Regions from separate parts of the Arthrobacter sp. CAN_C5 genome, predicted to be linked through region 1. Evidence: riboswitches for the same ligand, from Rfam matches in the RefSeq annotation. Region 1 holds a riboswitch; the other holds the start of a gene.
What was found. A riboswitch is a leader RNA that binds a small molecule or an ion and turns the genes downstream of it on or off. The one in region 1 is predicted to bind thiamine pyrophosphate.
Positions count from the first base shown of each region.

Region 2: another riboswitch for thiamine pyrophosphate. It lies ahead of H4V95_RS07960 (3-oxoacyl-ACP reductase); the one in region 1 lies ahead of H4V95_RS02740 (ECF transporter S component).

Region 1 is NZ_JAGGMZ010000001.1:556,767-563,294, reverse strand. It holds gene H4V95_RS02770 (aminodeoxychorismate lyase) at 1-312, shown strand, start outside; gene H4V95_RS02765 (YciI family protein) at 402-764, shown strand; gene H4V95_RS02760 (YciI family protein) at 765-1,103, shown strand; gene H4V95_RS02755 (RNA polymerase sigma factor) at 1,151-2,437, shown strand; gene H4V95_RS02750 (energy-coupling factor transporter transmembrane protein EcfT) at 2,434-3,237, opposite strand; gene H4V95_RS02745 (ABC transporter ATP-binding protein) at 3,234-4,730, opposite strand; gene H4V95_RS02740 (ECF transporter S component) at 4,736-5,353, opposite strand; TPP riboswitch at 5,421-5,537, opposite strand; gene H4V95_RS02735 (DUF4235 domain-containing protein) at 5,670-5,930, shown strand; gene mnhG (monovalent cation/H(+) antiporter subunit G) at 5,940-6,335, opposite strand; gene H4V95_RS02725 (monovalent cation/H+ antiporter complex subunit F) at 6,339-6,528, opposite strand, start outside.
Region 2 is NZ_JAGGMZ010000001.1:1,683,953-1,690,480, reverse strand. It holds gene H4V95_RS07985 (HEAT repeat domain-containing protein) at 1-30, shown strand, start outside; gene H4V95_RS07980 (EAL domain-containing protein) at 200-919, opposite strand; gene thiD (bifunctional hydroxymethylpyrimidine kinase/phosphomethylpyrimidine kinase) at 1,039-1,899, opposite strand; gene thiE (thiamine phosphate synthase) at 1,887-2,558, opposite strand; gene thiM (hydroxyethylthiazole kinase) at 2,555-3,388, opposite strand; TPP riboswitch at 3,380-3,480, opposite strand; TPP riboswitch at 3,571-3,666, shown strand; partial or broken gene H4V95_RS07960 (3-oxoacyl-ACP reductase) at 3,725-4,490, shown strand; gene H4V95_RS07955 (aldo/keto reductase) at 4,543-5,505, opposite strand; gene ndk (nucleoside-diphosphate kinase) at 5,577-5,993, opposite strand; gene H4V95_RS07945 (DUF4233 domain-containing protein) at 6,035-6,484, opposite strand; gene H4V95_RS07940 (bifunctional folylpolyglutamate synthase/dihydrofolate synthase) at 6,519-6,528, opposite strand, start outside.

The DNA.
Region 1 (6,528 bases):
CTGGAGGGTCCCACCTCCACGGTCCTGCTGGCCCGGGTCCGGGACGGCGTGAAGACGCTGCTGACCCCCCAGCTGGAGAGCGGTATCCTGCCCGGAACTTCGCAGAGTGCGCTCTTCGAGGTGGCGAAGTCTGCCGGGTGGGAACTCGGGTACGGTCCGCTGGTCCCCGCAGAGCTGTACGACGCCGACGGCGTCTGGCTGATCTCCAGTATCCGGCTGCTCGCCCCAGTCAACTCGCTCGACGGACAACAGCTTCCCACCCCGCCCGAGCTCACCGAGGAACTGTCGGCACTGGTAGCGAAAATATCCTGACGCCGGTTGTCGATTTCCGCCCGGGTGAGCCGTCATGGACATGAGCGGCGCAACAGGGCGCCTTCGGAGGACACGATAGGAGCTTTCAGATGAGAACTGAATACATCATCCTGCTGCACGACAACGAGCGCGCCTGGCTCGACGCGACACCCTCACAACGCGCCGAGACCTTCGCACGCCATGACGAATTCACCCGGCGCTGCGGCGAGGACGGGCACAAGATCACCGGAGGCGCGGAACTGCAGCCGTCCGGGACCGCCAGGATTGTGCGGGGCGGCAGCGTCGGCATCACCGATGGGCCCTACACCGAGACGGCAGAGCAGCTGGGCGGTTTTTACCTGGTGGAAACTGACAACCTCGAATCCCTTGCGCATTTGGTCAGTGAGCTGCTGGCCGACACCACCGGGCCCGCCGAGATCCGGGCCACCATCCCACCCAGTGAGGGCAGCTAGATGAAAATCGCAGTCTTTCTCTACCAAGACGAGTCGATCTGGGCGAATGCCACCGAAGCCGAACAGGAACAGTGGATGGGCGAACACGATGCCTTCTCAGAGGCAGCCCGCCAGCGAGGGACGATCATCGCCGGGGAAGCGCTGGCCGCCGTCTCGACAGCGACCACCGTGCGGCGACGCGGGGATCAGGTGAGTCTGACCGATGGGCCGTTCGCTGAAACCGCCGAACAGCTGGGTGGTTTCTACGTGTTGGACGTTCCGGACCTCGACGTCGCGGTGGACCTGGTGAAGCTGCTCCCCGAGTACACGGTGGAGCTGCGCCCCATCACCGAATACTGATCTATCACCGAGAACCGGTCCATCACCGAATACCAGGGAGCACACCAATGCCGGTTCCGTCCGGGGACGCACACGCTGCCCTCGAGCGGGCCTGGCAGGACCATTGGGCCAGGCTCCTCGCCCTGCTGGTGGGCCGGTTCCGCAGGCTTGACCTCGCCGAGGATGCGCTGGCCGAAGCGTTCGCTGCGGCGGTCCGCACCTGGCCGCGGGACGGAACCCCCGACTCCCCTGCGGCCTGGCTGCTCACAGCCGCCCGGCGTCGCGCCCTGGATCAGGTGCGTGCCGAGGCAATCGCGCGGCGGCGGGAACCGCTCATGGTGGTCGACACCGAAGTGCGAGCCCACGCCGCTCAGGCAATCCACGCCGGCGGCCACATACCCGACGAGCGGCTGCGCATGCTCTTCACCTGCTGTCACCCGGCGCTCTCCGCCGATGCCCGGGCGGCCCTTGCACTGAGGTTCGTCAACGGCCTCAGTGTCACCGAGATTGCCCGCCTGTTCCTGGTCCAGGAGTCGACCATGGCCGCCCGGCTCACCCGGGCTAAGAAGAAGGTGGCGGCGGCGGGGATTCCGTTCACCCTTCCGGCAGCGGACCGGCTGGCCGAACGGCTGGAGGTGGTGGCCGCCGTCATCTACCTTGTCTTCACCGCCGGGTACGCTCCGGCCACCGGTGAAGACCCGGTGCGCACCTCGTCCGCTGCCGAGGCGATCCGGTTGGCCCGGCTGCTCGATGACCTGCTCCCCAACCAGCCGGTGGTCCTCGCCTTGCTCGGCCTGATGACTCTCCAGCATTCGCGGCGGGACGCCCGGGTAGCAGCCGATGGCTCGCTGGTGCTCCTCCCGGACCAGGACCGGACCCGATGGCATACCGCCGAGATCCGGTCCGGGCTGGACCTGCTGGGCAGGGTTCCCCCGGGAACATCGGGGCTGGCGTTGGAGTACCTGCTCCAGGCCCGGATCGCCGCCGAGCATGCTGTCGCGGCCCGCGCAGCCGACACCCGGTGGCACCGGATCGCAACCCTGTACTCCGAGTTGGAAGCGCTGACCGGCTCCCCCGTGGTGCGGCTCGCGCGCGCCGTTGCCGTGCTGGAGGACGAAGGCCCCGTGGCAGGTCTCGCGCTGCTGGCCGGGCTGGAAGAACGGCTCCCCCACCACCATCGTCTTCCCGCGGTGCGGGCCGAGCTTCTGGCACGCGCGGGTCGGGCACCGGAGGCGGCTGCCTCGTTTAACGCCGCGATCGCACTCTGCGGTAATGCTGCAGAACGGGACCACCTCCGGCGTCGGGCCGCCGAGGTCGGCGAACAGGCGGGCCGGGGCAACGAGCCCTCCGGCTAACTGGCGTCGAGGAGGAAGTTCCAGGTCCCGGCCAGCACCGCGGCGGTGACCGCTGTTCCGGCGATCAGCACGCCGACCAGGCAAACCCAGAGGTCCAGCCGGGTGAAGGTGCTTTCCCTCGCCCAGGTGCGGTCCCCTGCTCCGAACCCGCGCGCCTCCATGGCCACCGCCAGCCGGGTGGCCCGGCGGATGGCCTGCACAATCAGCCCGAACCCCTGCCCCAGGAAGTTTCGAAACCGGGCCACGGGGTTGCCTTCAAACCCGACCCCGCGGGCATGCCGGGCCAGGCCGAGTGTCCGCCACTCGTCCACCAAAAGACCCACCAACCGCAGCCCCGCAAGTGCACCGAGCACAAACCGGTGCGGCATCCTCAGTTTCTGCGCCAGCGCGTCGGCGAGGTCCGTCGGGTCGGTGGTCGTCAGCAGGAAAATACCGGGAAGGGCGATGGCCAGCCCACGCAACCCGATAGCGATCCCCGAGTTCACCGAGTCCTGGGTGAAGAGCACCGGACCGAATTCCAGGAGCACCGCTCCCGTCTTCTCCGCCAGCAGGGCCGTGCCATAACCTGCGACCACCGCCGCCACGACCAGCGGCCACGTTCGCTTCAGCAGTTGCCAGGCGCTGATCCCCAGCAGCGGGAGCAGCAGCAGTTCGCTCCCCAGCACGACGGCGGCGCTCACCCAGTCGATGCTGAGCATCACCACCACTGTCACCAGGACCGCAGCGAACAGTTTGGATAGCGGGTTGGCCCGCGGCAGGAGCCGGCCGGTGAGCTGCGGCGTCAGCACATCAACGCTCACGAGGCCGCCTCCGGTACTGCCTGGCTATCGGCGACACGCAGCAGCCGGCTTCCCAGCGCCTCGGTGAACTCCTGGTCGTGGGTGACGGCCACCAGGCTGCCACCGCCTTGGATCAGTTCAGCCATCAGGGCTACCAGCTCCGCCCAGGTGTTCGCGTCCTGCCCGAAGGTGGGCTCATCCAGCACCAGGATGTCGGGGTTCGTGGCCAGCATGGTCGCCACCGACAAGCGGCGCTTTTCACCGCCGGAGAGCGTGAAGGGGTTGGCATGCAGCAGCGATGTGAGCCTGAGCCGCTCAGCGATCGGATCGACCCGCCGCCGGAGGGTCGCCTCGTCGCTGCCTTCCAGGCGGCGCGGCCCGAATTCGAGTTCGTCGATCACCCGGTGGGTGAGGAACTGGTGTTCGGGTTCCTGGAACACGGTTCCGATCCGGGTCACCAGCTGGGCTGACTTCCAGGCGTGGGGGTTGGTGCTGGCGCCGCGGGCGAGCGCCGGAGCGGCCTGAAGCACTCCGCCCCGCGGCGGAAGGAGCCCGGCCAGGGTCAGCGCGAGCGTGGATTTGCCGCCCCCGTTGGGTCCGACAATGCCCAGCGACGCCCCCGCCTGCAGGTCAACGTCGACGCCGTCGAGCACCACTGGACCGCGCCTGGTCCGGGCGACCGAAAGCCCACGGGCTGCCAGCAGCGGGTCCCCGGGGGACGGCAGCAGCCCTGGCACGGCTGGCTGGTGCCCGGGGATCCACACGCCGGCCTCCGCCAGCCGCTCGCGGGTGCGGGAGTCAGTGAGGACGGTGCCCGGCGGGCCATCGGCGAGGATACCGCCGTCGGCCGCCAGCACCACCACCCGGTCCACCACGTCAGCCCAGACCGCCACCCGGTGTTCCACCACCACGAAGGTGGCACCGGTTCGATCCAGGACACGGACGACGGCGTCCCGCACCTCCAGGACACCCTCGGGGTCGAGGTTGGCTGTCGGTTCATCCAGCAGCAGCAGCCCGGGCTGCATGGCCAGCACCGCGGCGAGAGCGAGGCGCTGCTTTTGCCCGCCGGAAAGCGCGGTGGTGGACCGGTCCAGGGGAACGTCCAGCCCGACGTCGTCGAGCGCCCACCACACCCGCTCCCAGATCTCCGTGCGGGGGACGGACTGGTTCTCGGCCCCGAACGCCACCTCGTCGCCCACCCGGGCGAGGACGATCTGCGTGTCGGGGTCCTGCAGGACCAGCCCGGCGCGTCCCCGGACCCGGCCGGGCGGGCTTCCGTCGAGGGTGAGGGAACCGTGCTCCTCGCCCTGACCGTCGTCGCCGAGCACGCCCGCCAGGCCATGCAGCAGGGTGGACTTCCCGGAACCGGACGCGCCGAGCAACAACACCCGTTCCCCGGGCTCGACCACCAGGTCAATGTCCTGGACCGCTGGTCTCTTGCGCCCGGCGTGCCGCCAGCTCCAGCCGCAGGCTGCGATCCTGACGGCTGCCCGCTCCCTCGTTTGCTCGGCCATACCGGTTAGACGTCAGCCGTTCGTCCGGCGGCGAAGGCGGACAAGACGCCTGTCTTAGCCAGTCCCCGGACGGCCAGCCACGAGAGAAGCCCCGCGATCACCACACCGGAGATGGATGCGAAGAGCACGTACATGAGCTGCCATTCCACGGCCCAGAGGGCGTTGTAGAGGATGTTCTCGGAGATGGCGAGGGCCAGTCCAGCACCCAGCCCGGCGAGCAACGCCACCCCGAGGTTCCATTTGCGGTAGAGGAACAGCAGGAAGATCAGTTCCGCCCCCAGTCCCTGGATGGCACCGGAGAGCAGGGTGGTCAGGCCGAACTGGGTGCCGAGGAGTGCCGAAACGGCGGCCGCCAGCACCTCGCAGTAAATGGCCGCGCCGGGTTTCCTGATGATGAGGCCGCCGAGAACCCCGGCGATCAGCCACCCTCCGGTATAGAGTCCTGCCAAGGGCGGGAACGCGCTGGTGATCGCTGCGATGCCTGTGTAACCGGCGGACCAGGCGAAGAACACCACCCCGACGGCGACCGCCACCACCGACGCGACGACGATATCGACCACGCGCCACTGATAGTTGGGGCGTCGGGTGGGGGTGTTACGGGTTTGTGCTGGTGATGAAGCCATGTTGAATTCCTCCTGAGGTACAGGAGGGGAGGGCACCTAAGGCCTGCAGCAATGCCACTGGCCGGGCACCCTGAGATACTCGACTCCCTTCGCCGGTACTAGCCGGATCAGGTTCGAGGGTCTGCGGTAGTCCGCACTCTCAGCGCCCGCTCATGATCTGAGCGGCGCTCCCCTGTCGTATGTTTAGCATTTTCCAGCGTACACCTGATCGTTTCACTCCGCCCCCAAACCACCCAGCGTTCGGCGACGGATGCGTCGTTGTCGACGAGGCGAAACGCTAGGCTAGGAAAAAGAGCAACCATCGAAGGAGACACCCATGAACCAGTTTATGAAACTGCTCGGCGTAGCACTGAGCCTCGGAGCCGGAATTGTCGGCGCCAAGCTGGTGGATTTCATCTGGCACAAGACCACCGGCAAGGCATCACCCAAGGATGAGGACGCCCTCGAGAACAGCCTGCGCTCCGCCATCGCGTTCGCCCTGATTTCCGGGGCCGTCCGAGCGGTCCTGCAGGTCCTCACCAACCGCACCACGCAGAAGGCAGCCCTCCGGTTCGCGAAGACCCGCGACCTGACCTAGGCGCCCGCTTTACGTCTCGTCGGGGCGCTCGGCCATATTCGGGTCGGGCGCCCTTTTGCCGGCCGCCTTCTCTACGACCTCATCGAGTTCGTCCATGCTGAGCAGGTCACGCCGCATGTGCTTGGTACGGTAGCCTGCCCGTCCCACCATGTGGGCCGAGACGGGGACGGTCAGCAGCATGAAGATCCAGCACAACAACAGCACGGGCAGCAGGACCCAGCTGCCCAGCTGCAGTGCCATCGCCAGCAGGAACAACAGCAACCCCAACACCTGGGGTTTGGTGGCCGCATGCATTCTGGCCAACAGGTCAGGAAACCGGAGCAGCCCGACACCGGCAGCAACGGACATGAGGGATCCGCCGATCAGGAACACGGCGGTCAGGGCGTCATTCACTGTCTCGTTCATGTCCTATTTCCTGTCCGTCACGAAGCGCGCCACGGTGACCGAGCCGATGAACCCGATCACCGAGATGGCTACCAGGAGCACCACGTTGTCCAGGTGCCGGTTGACCGCCATATCCATGGCAAGTGCCCCACCGATGGTGGCGAGCAGCACGTCGATGGCGAGCACCCGGTCCAGGATGGAGGGGCCCCGGGCA
Region 2 (6,528 bases), 1.1 Mb from region 1:
GCCGCCGAAGCACTCGGTCGGATGCGTTAGCAGACCGCCTGGCTGTTCTCGATGAGGACGGGCTACTGGCGTTGCACCAACGTATCCGGCGTGCACGCAATAAGTACACGACGAGTTATCGCCGGAAAGCGGCGGGAGAAGTGGTCGAATCCGGTGGCCGGGGGAAGGCTGCCAGACGCCAGGCAAAGCGCGACAGCCGCTAGCTACCAACCAACACGTGACGCAACGGCGGAAGCTCCTCGAACGCTGGCCTCGCGAACCAGTACCCCTGGAACAGGCTGATTCCGACCGCCTTGAGCGCGAGGTACTCCCCTTCGGTTTCGATACCCTCGGCGAGGACGGTGATGCCAAGCTTGTGCGCCATATCGACGACGCTGGCGACGACGATCTGCCGGGCCGGGCTCGCGTCGATCCCACGGATGAGCAGCATGTCGATCTTGATCAGATCGGGCTGAAACTCGACGAGCAACCCCAGCCCCGCGTGCCCGGCCCCAAAGTCGTCGATGGCGGTGGTGAAGCCGTGCCTGCGGTATTCGGTGATGATGTTCGTGAGGTGGCCGGTGTCGGACACCTCCTCGTTCTCGGTGAACTCGAACATGATTGCGGACGTCGGGAAGCTATAGCGGGCGGCGGCCTGCAGCGTGGCGCGAAGGCAGGCAGCCGGCTCGTAGACAGCGTTTGGCATGAAGTTGATGGAAAGCTTCAGTTCCTGATCCGCAGGGAACAGCCGCGAGGCCAGTTCGATCGCCTTGACCCGGCAATCCTGGTCGAACCGGTACTTCTGCTCCGGTGTCACCCGCGAGAGGACGTCGTAGGCACCTTCGCCGGCGAAGCCCCTGACCAGTGCCTCATAGCCCCAGACCCGCCCGGCGACGGCGTCATAGATCGGCTGGAAGGCCGTGCTGAAGTCAAAGTCCAACTTTGACGAAGTTCTGCAGCCGTCACATGCCATGGGGATCCTCTCGGGGGTTGGGTCTACGGTATGTCACGGGGGCCGGATGTCAGTCGATTTCGGCGTGTCGGACCGTTCCCAGGTATTCACTTGCCCGGCAATGCTGCTGGCCATAAGTGGTGGAAGTGGTTGATCGGTCCGCTACCGTCACCAACCTGCAATTCGTCGGCGTAAGTCAAGGCCTCCTGCAGCCACTTCTTCACCTCACTGACGGCGATACCCCAGTCCCCCGTGCGCGCCATGACGGTCGCAACGGCAGCGGACAATGAACACCCTGTTCCATGGGTGTTGTCGGTCGGGACTCGGGGAGCGAGGAACTCGCGAAGGGTCTCCCCGGCCATTCCTGCCGCATCCACCAGGGCATCCGGGCTCGAATCCGTGAGCAGGTGCCCACCCTTGACGAGGACAGCCGTTCCGGTGCTGGCAGAGAGCCGCTGCGCCTGGTCCAGGGCCTCCGGCCAGTGCGTGGCAACCGGAGCGCCGACCAGAACCGCGAGCTCGGGCAGATTAGGCGTTACCAGGCTTACCGTTCCGACCAGGCCCCGCATGGATGCTTCCGCCGAGTCAGCCAGCAGTCTGTCGCCGCTGGTGGCAATCATGACGGGATCAAGCACCACCAGCTGTGGTTGAACGCGGAGGAGCCACTCGTGGACAACCTCGATGGTCGCCACGTCACCGAGCATCCCGACCTTCACGGCGTCGATGGTCACGTCGTCGCTCACTGCATCCAACTGTTCACGCAGAAACGGGGTCGGTGGAGTGTGCACCGAGCGGACGCCTCTCGTGTTCTGCGCGACGAGCGCTGTCACGACAGCCATCCCGTAACCGCCCATCGCGGCAATACTCTTCAGATCGGCCTGGATGCCCGCCCCGCCCGTGGGATCCGTTCCGGCGATGCTGAGAACGCGGGGGACCCGGCGGAGGGCAAGCGGCCCTAGGATCGCCATTGGCCGGCCAACTCTCGCGCTGCTGCCTCCGGATCGGTCGACGCACAGACGGCTGAGACGACCGCGACCCCTGCAGCCCCGGCGTCGCGGAGGGGGCGTACATCGGATACCCCGATCCCGCCAATTGCCACACACGGCAAAGAGCTTCCCGAAGCCAGAGCACCGAATCCTTCGGTTCCCAACGGATCGGGATGATCAGCTTTGGTGGCTGTCGCATGGATGGCACCAATCCCCAAATAGTCCACGGTCGAAGCCGGCAGGTTGTGAGCGGTCCCGATTTCGCTGCCGGTGGCAGCGCTGAGGCCTACGATCGCACCCGGACCGACGATTGACCGCACCAAATGGACGGGCAGGTCGGATTGACCAACGTGCACTCCGGCGACCTGTGCTCCGCGGGCCCGAGCAGCCAGGAAGACGTCAACCCGGTCGTCGACCAACACGGGGACAATCGATCCAACCGATTCGGCAACCGCGAGAAGTAACTGGAGCAGACCCCTGGTTGACGCGTTCTTGTCGCGCACCTGAACCATGGTCGCGCCGCCGGCCACCGCCGCTGCAACGACGTCGGCTACCGGAGTAGGTTGGCACAGGCCAGTGTCAGTCACAAGGTACAGAGACAGCTGGTCCCGAAGGGTCACCGCCTCGTTCCATCGCTTCATCGCGCGCCGTCCGATGGGCTCACCGCAAGGAGATTCAGACCGGAGGCGACGTCGTCGGGTGTCACGGCAGCCAGCCGGTCGAGGAATTCGATGGCGAAGCTCCCGGGTCCGTTTGCTCGCGCCGCCGCCTGCTCCGCTGCGAGGGTGTACACACCCGTGGCCGCAGTGGCCGCGAGAACGGCATCGTCGGTTAGAGCGGCGAAGGCAGCCATGACGGCCCCCAGCGCGCAGCCCCCACCCGTCACCTTCGTAAGCAGGGCATGCCCGTTCGCTACGACTACGGCATCTCCATCCGGACCAACCATGAGATCGTGGGCGCCTGATATGGCCACAGCCGACGACGTCGACCGTGAGAGTGACCGGGCCGCGTGCAGAGCATCCAGAGGATCGTCGGTGGAATCGACTCCGCGACCACCAGAGCCCGCACCCGCCAAAGCGAGGATCTCGGAGGCATTCCCCCGAATGATCCTCGGGCTCCGCCCCGCCAGCTGACCGGCCAGCTCCGTGCGGACAGAGAGGAATCCGACGGCCACGGGGTCCAGCACCCACGGCGTCCCGGCGGCATTCGCCGCAACCACGGCTTCGGTCATCGCCGTCTGCTGATCCCGCTGGGGAGTTCCCAAATTGATAAGGATCCCCGACGCGACGGAGGCGAACTGCTTGGCTTCCGAGGGAATATCCACCATGGCCGGCGCCGCCCCGACCGCGAGGAGGACATTGGCGGTGAAGTTGGTCACCACCGCGTTGGTAATACATTGGACCAAGGGGGTGGTGGACCGTAATTCTTCGAGCAGTCGAGCACAATCAGATGATGCATGACGAACAGTCATCCACGACATCCCTTCGCTAGTTCGAACTAGATCAGGTTCAACGGGTGTCAATTCTCAGCTGCTTCTGGTGAGCAGCACCCCGTGCCATGGTCACCACCCTAACCGCTACGCCCCAGACCTACCCAAATCCCCGCGCCAGCCCTGCCGGGTAGCGGGACGGTCTCCCCGCCGGTTACTGTGTCAGGAGCGACACGGGGTGCCGGTTCTTGCTGGCTGAGATCATACCCGTCGAACCTGATCCAGTTCGGACTGGCGAAGGGATGTCCATCCGGTCTTTTCGGTCGGTTCATGCGTCTTTTCGCCCCGCTTATCACACGACTTCAGACGGGGTACTGCATGCAACTCACCGAACAGATTGTCCTGGTTACCGGAGGCGGTCGGGGCTTGGGCCGGAGCATCGTCGAGGCGTTCTCGGCTGAAGGCACCCGCGTAGTCATTAACTACCGGGCCAGCTCAGCCCAGGCTCACGAGCTCGCCGCCCAGATCGGTCCGGAACGGGCATTGGCTGCAGCAGCGGATGTAACGGACCCTTTGCAGGTCGGCGATCTTCTCGAACGAGCGCGGGTGCACTTCGGAGCTCCTGTCACCACGGTGGTGAACAACGCGCTGGCATCATTCACTTTCAATGGGGATGCCCGCTCCACCGCAGCGGAGATCAGTTGGACTGATTTCAGCGCCCAGTTCGCCGGCAGCGTCAAAGCCAGCCTGAACACCACGCAGGCAGCACTTCCGGGAATGCGTGGGCACAACTTCGGGCGCATCATCAACATCGGCACGAACCTGTTCCAGAACCCTGTGGTGCCTTATCACGACTACATCGCGGCGAAAGCAGCGCTGCTTGCGCTGACCCGGACCCTGGCGAAAGACCTTGGCCCGCAAGAACATCACTGTCAACATGGTCTCCGGGGGGCTCCTGCGCACCACTGACGCCAGCGCCGGGACCCCCGACGACGTCTTCGATTACATCGCCGCATCAACCCCGCTGGGGCGGGTGACCACTCCGCAGGAGTTCGCCGACGCTGTCCTCTTCTTCGCCTCGCCCTGGGCCCGGTCCGTAACTGGGCAGAACCTGGTGGTTGATGGCGGGTTGGTGATGGACTGATCAATGCCTTGATCAGTCCCGGCTCCCAGGCGGCCAAGGAGCTTCGACTGGTCTAGGCGGCCCGCGGGAAAATGCGGTCGAGCTCCTGCAGTTCCGTTTCTGAGGGTACCCAGCACACCGCTTCGGCGTTCTGCTCGATCTGTTCCGGCTTGGTGGCGCCCGCAATGACCGAGGCGACGGACGGCTGGGCCGCCAGCCAGGAGAAGGCAACCTGCAGTTCGGTCAGGTCACGGGCCCTTGCGAAGGCTCCAAAGTCGGCGAGCTGGTCCCAGTCGGCGCCGTCCAGCAGGTTGGTGCGGGAGTGGGTGAGCCTGCTGCCCGCCGGAACCTTCGATGCACTGTACTTGCCGGTCAGCAGTCCGTTGGCGAGGGGAAAGAAGGGGAGCACGCCGATCCCGTACGCTTCGGCTGCGGGGACAACCTCGGCTTCGATCCCGCGTTCGAGAAGATTCCAGTGGTTTTGGGCCGAGATGAAGGGCGTGTATCCGCCGAGCTGGGCTACGAACTCGGCCTCGGCGAGCTGCCAGCCGGCCCGGTTGGAATGGCCGATGTACCTGACCTTGCCGCTGGTGACCAGGGCGTCCAGCGCAGAAAGGGTCTCCTCGATGGGCGTCAGCGGGTCTGGCGCGTGGAACTGGTACAGGTCGATCCAGTCGGTGCCCAGGCGTCGCAGCGATGCGTCGACAGCCTTCATGATGTACCGGCGCGATCCGCGCGCACCCCAGTCCGGACCGTTGGCGCCTTTCAGGTCCAGGCCGAATTTGGTGGCGATGAGCACGTCGTCGCGGTTCTTGACGAGTGCCTTGCCCAGCATTTCCTCGCTCAGGCCGGGGGTTTTGCCGTAGGAATCGGCCACGTCGAAAAAGTTGATTCCCGCATCGATGGCGGCTCCGATGACGGCGTTGGTGCCACGCTGCGTCTCGGTGGGCGTTCCGGAGCGGCCCAGGTTGTTGCAACCGAGCCCCACCACTGAAACGTTCAGTCCGGAGTTGCCAAGTCTGCGATATTCAGTCATGGGACTACGCTACAACATCGGTTACCCGGGGCACCTTCTGGTGCCCCGGGTAAAATCTCTCATGTTCGGGTTCAGGCGAACCAGATACCCATTTCCCGCTGCGCCGATTCTGCCGAGTCCGAACCGTGGACCAGGTTCTGCTGCACCTTCAAACCCCAGTCCCGGCCCAGATCTCCCCGGATGGTGCCGGGTGCGGCGGCTGTTGGCTCGGTGGCACCGGCGAGGGACCGGAATCCTTCGATGACCCGCTCGCCCTCAAAGATCGCGGCGACGATGGGCCCACTGAGCATGAACTCGACGAGCGGTTCGAAGAAGGGCTTGCCGACGTGCTCCTCGTAGTGCTCTTCGAGCATTGCACGGGTGGCCGACACCATTTTCAGGTCCACCAGGGTGTACCCCTTGGCTTCAACCCGGGCCAGAATAGTCCCGGACAGAGCGCGGGAAACGCCGTCGGGCTTGATCAGTACAAGAGTGCGTTCAGCGCTCACAGAAGTCCTCCAAAGTGTTGGGTATGGCCAGTGGAACTCTACTAAACATTAGTGCCGGGCTCTGACCCGCCCTCGGGGTTCGCCCGTTCCCATTCGGCCTGCTGACGGTCACGCTCCTCGTTTTCGGCGTCAAGGCGGATCCCGGTACGGATTCCGTACAGCCAGGTCAGGGCGAACAGCACCCCGATCAGGAACATGGTGGGTTCGATGAACCCGGTAGCGATGATGACCAGTTGCAGCACCCAGCCGATGGCAATGCCGTACGGCTTGGTCAGGAACGCGCACGCCCCGACCAGTGCGATGGCCAACGCAATCCCCACGGTTAGGATCAACACTGGTGAGATGGTGTCGCGCAACAAGCCGAATGCGGCGAGGGTCGCAAACAAAACCACCAGCGCTTCGAGGGTGAGGACCACTGAGGCAAAGGTGACTTTGATGGAACGCCGTTTCTTCGGCATTCCGGGTCGCCACTCCCGCTGCGCCTTGGTCATACGGCGTTTCCGGTTTTGCTCCATGTGCACTCCCCTACTTACCC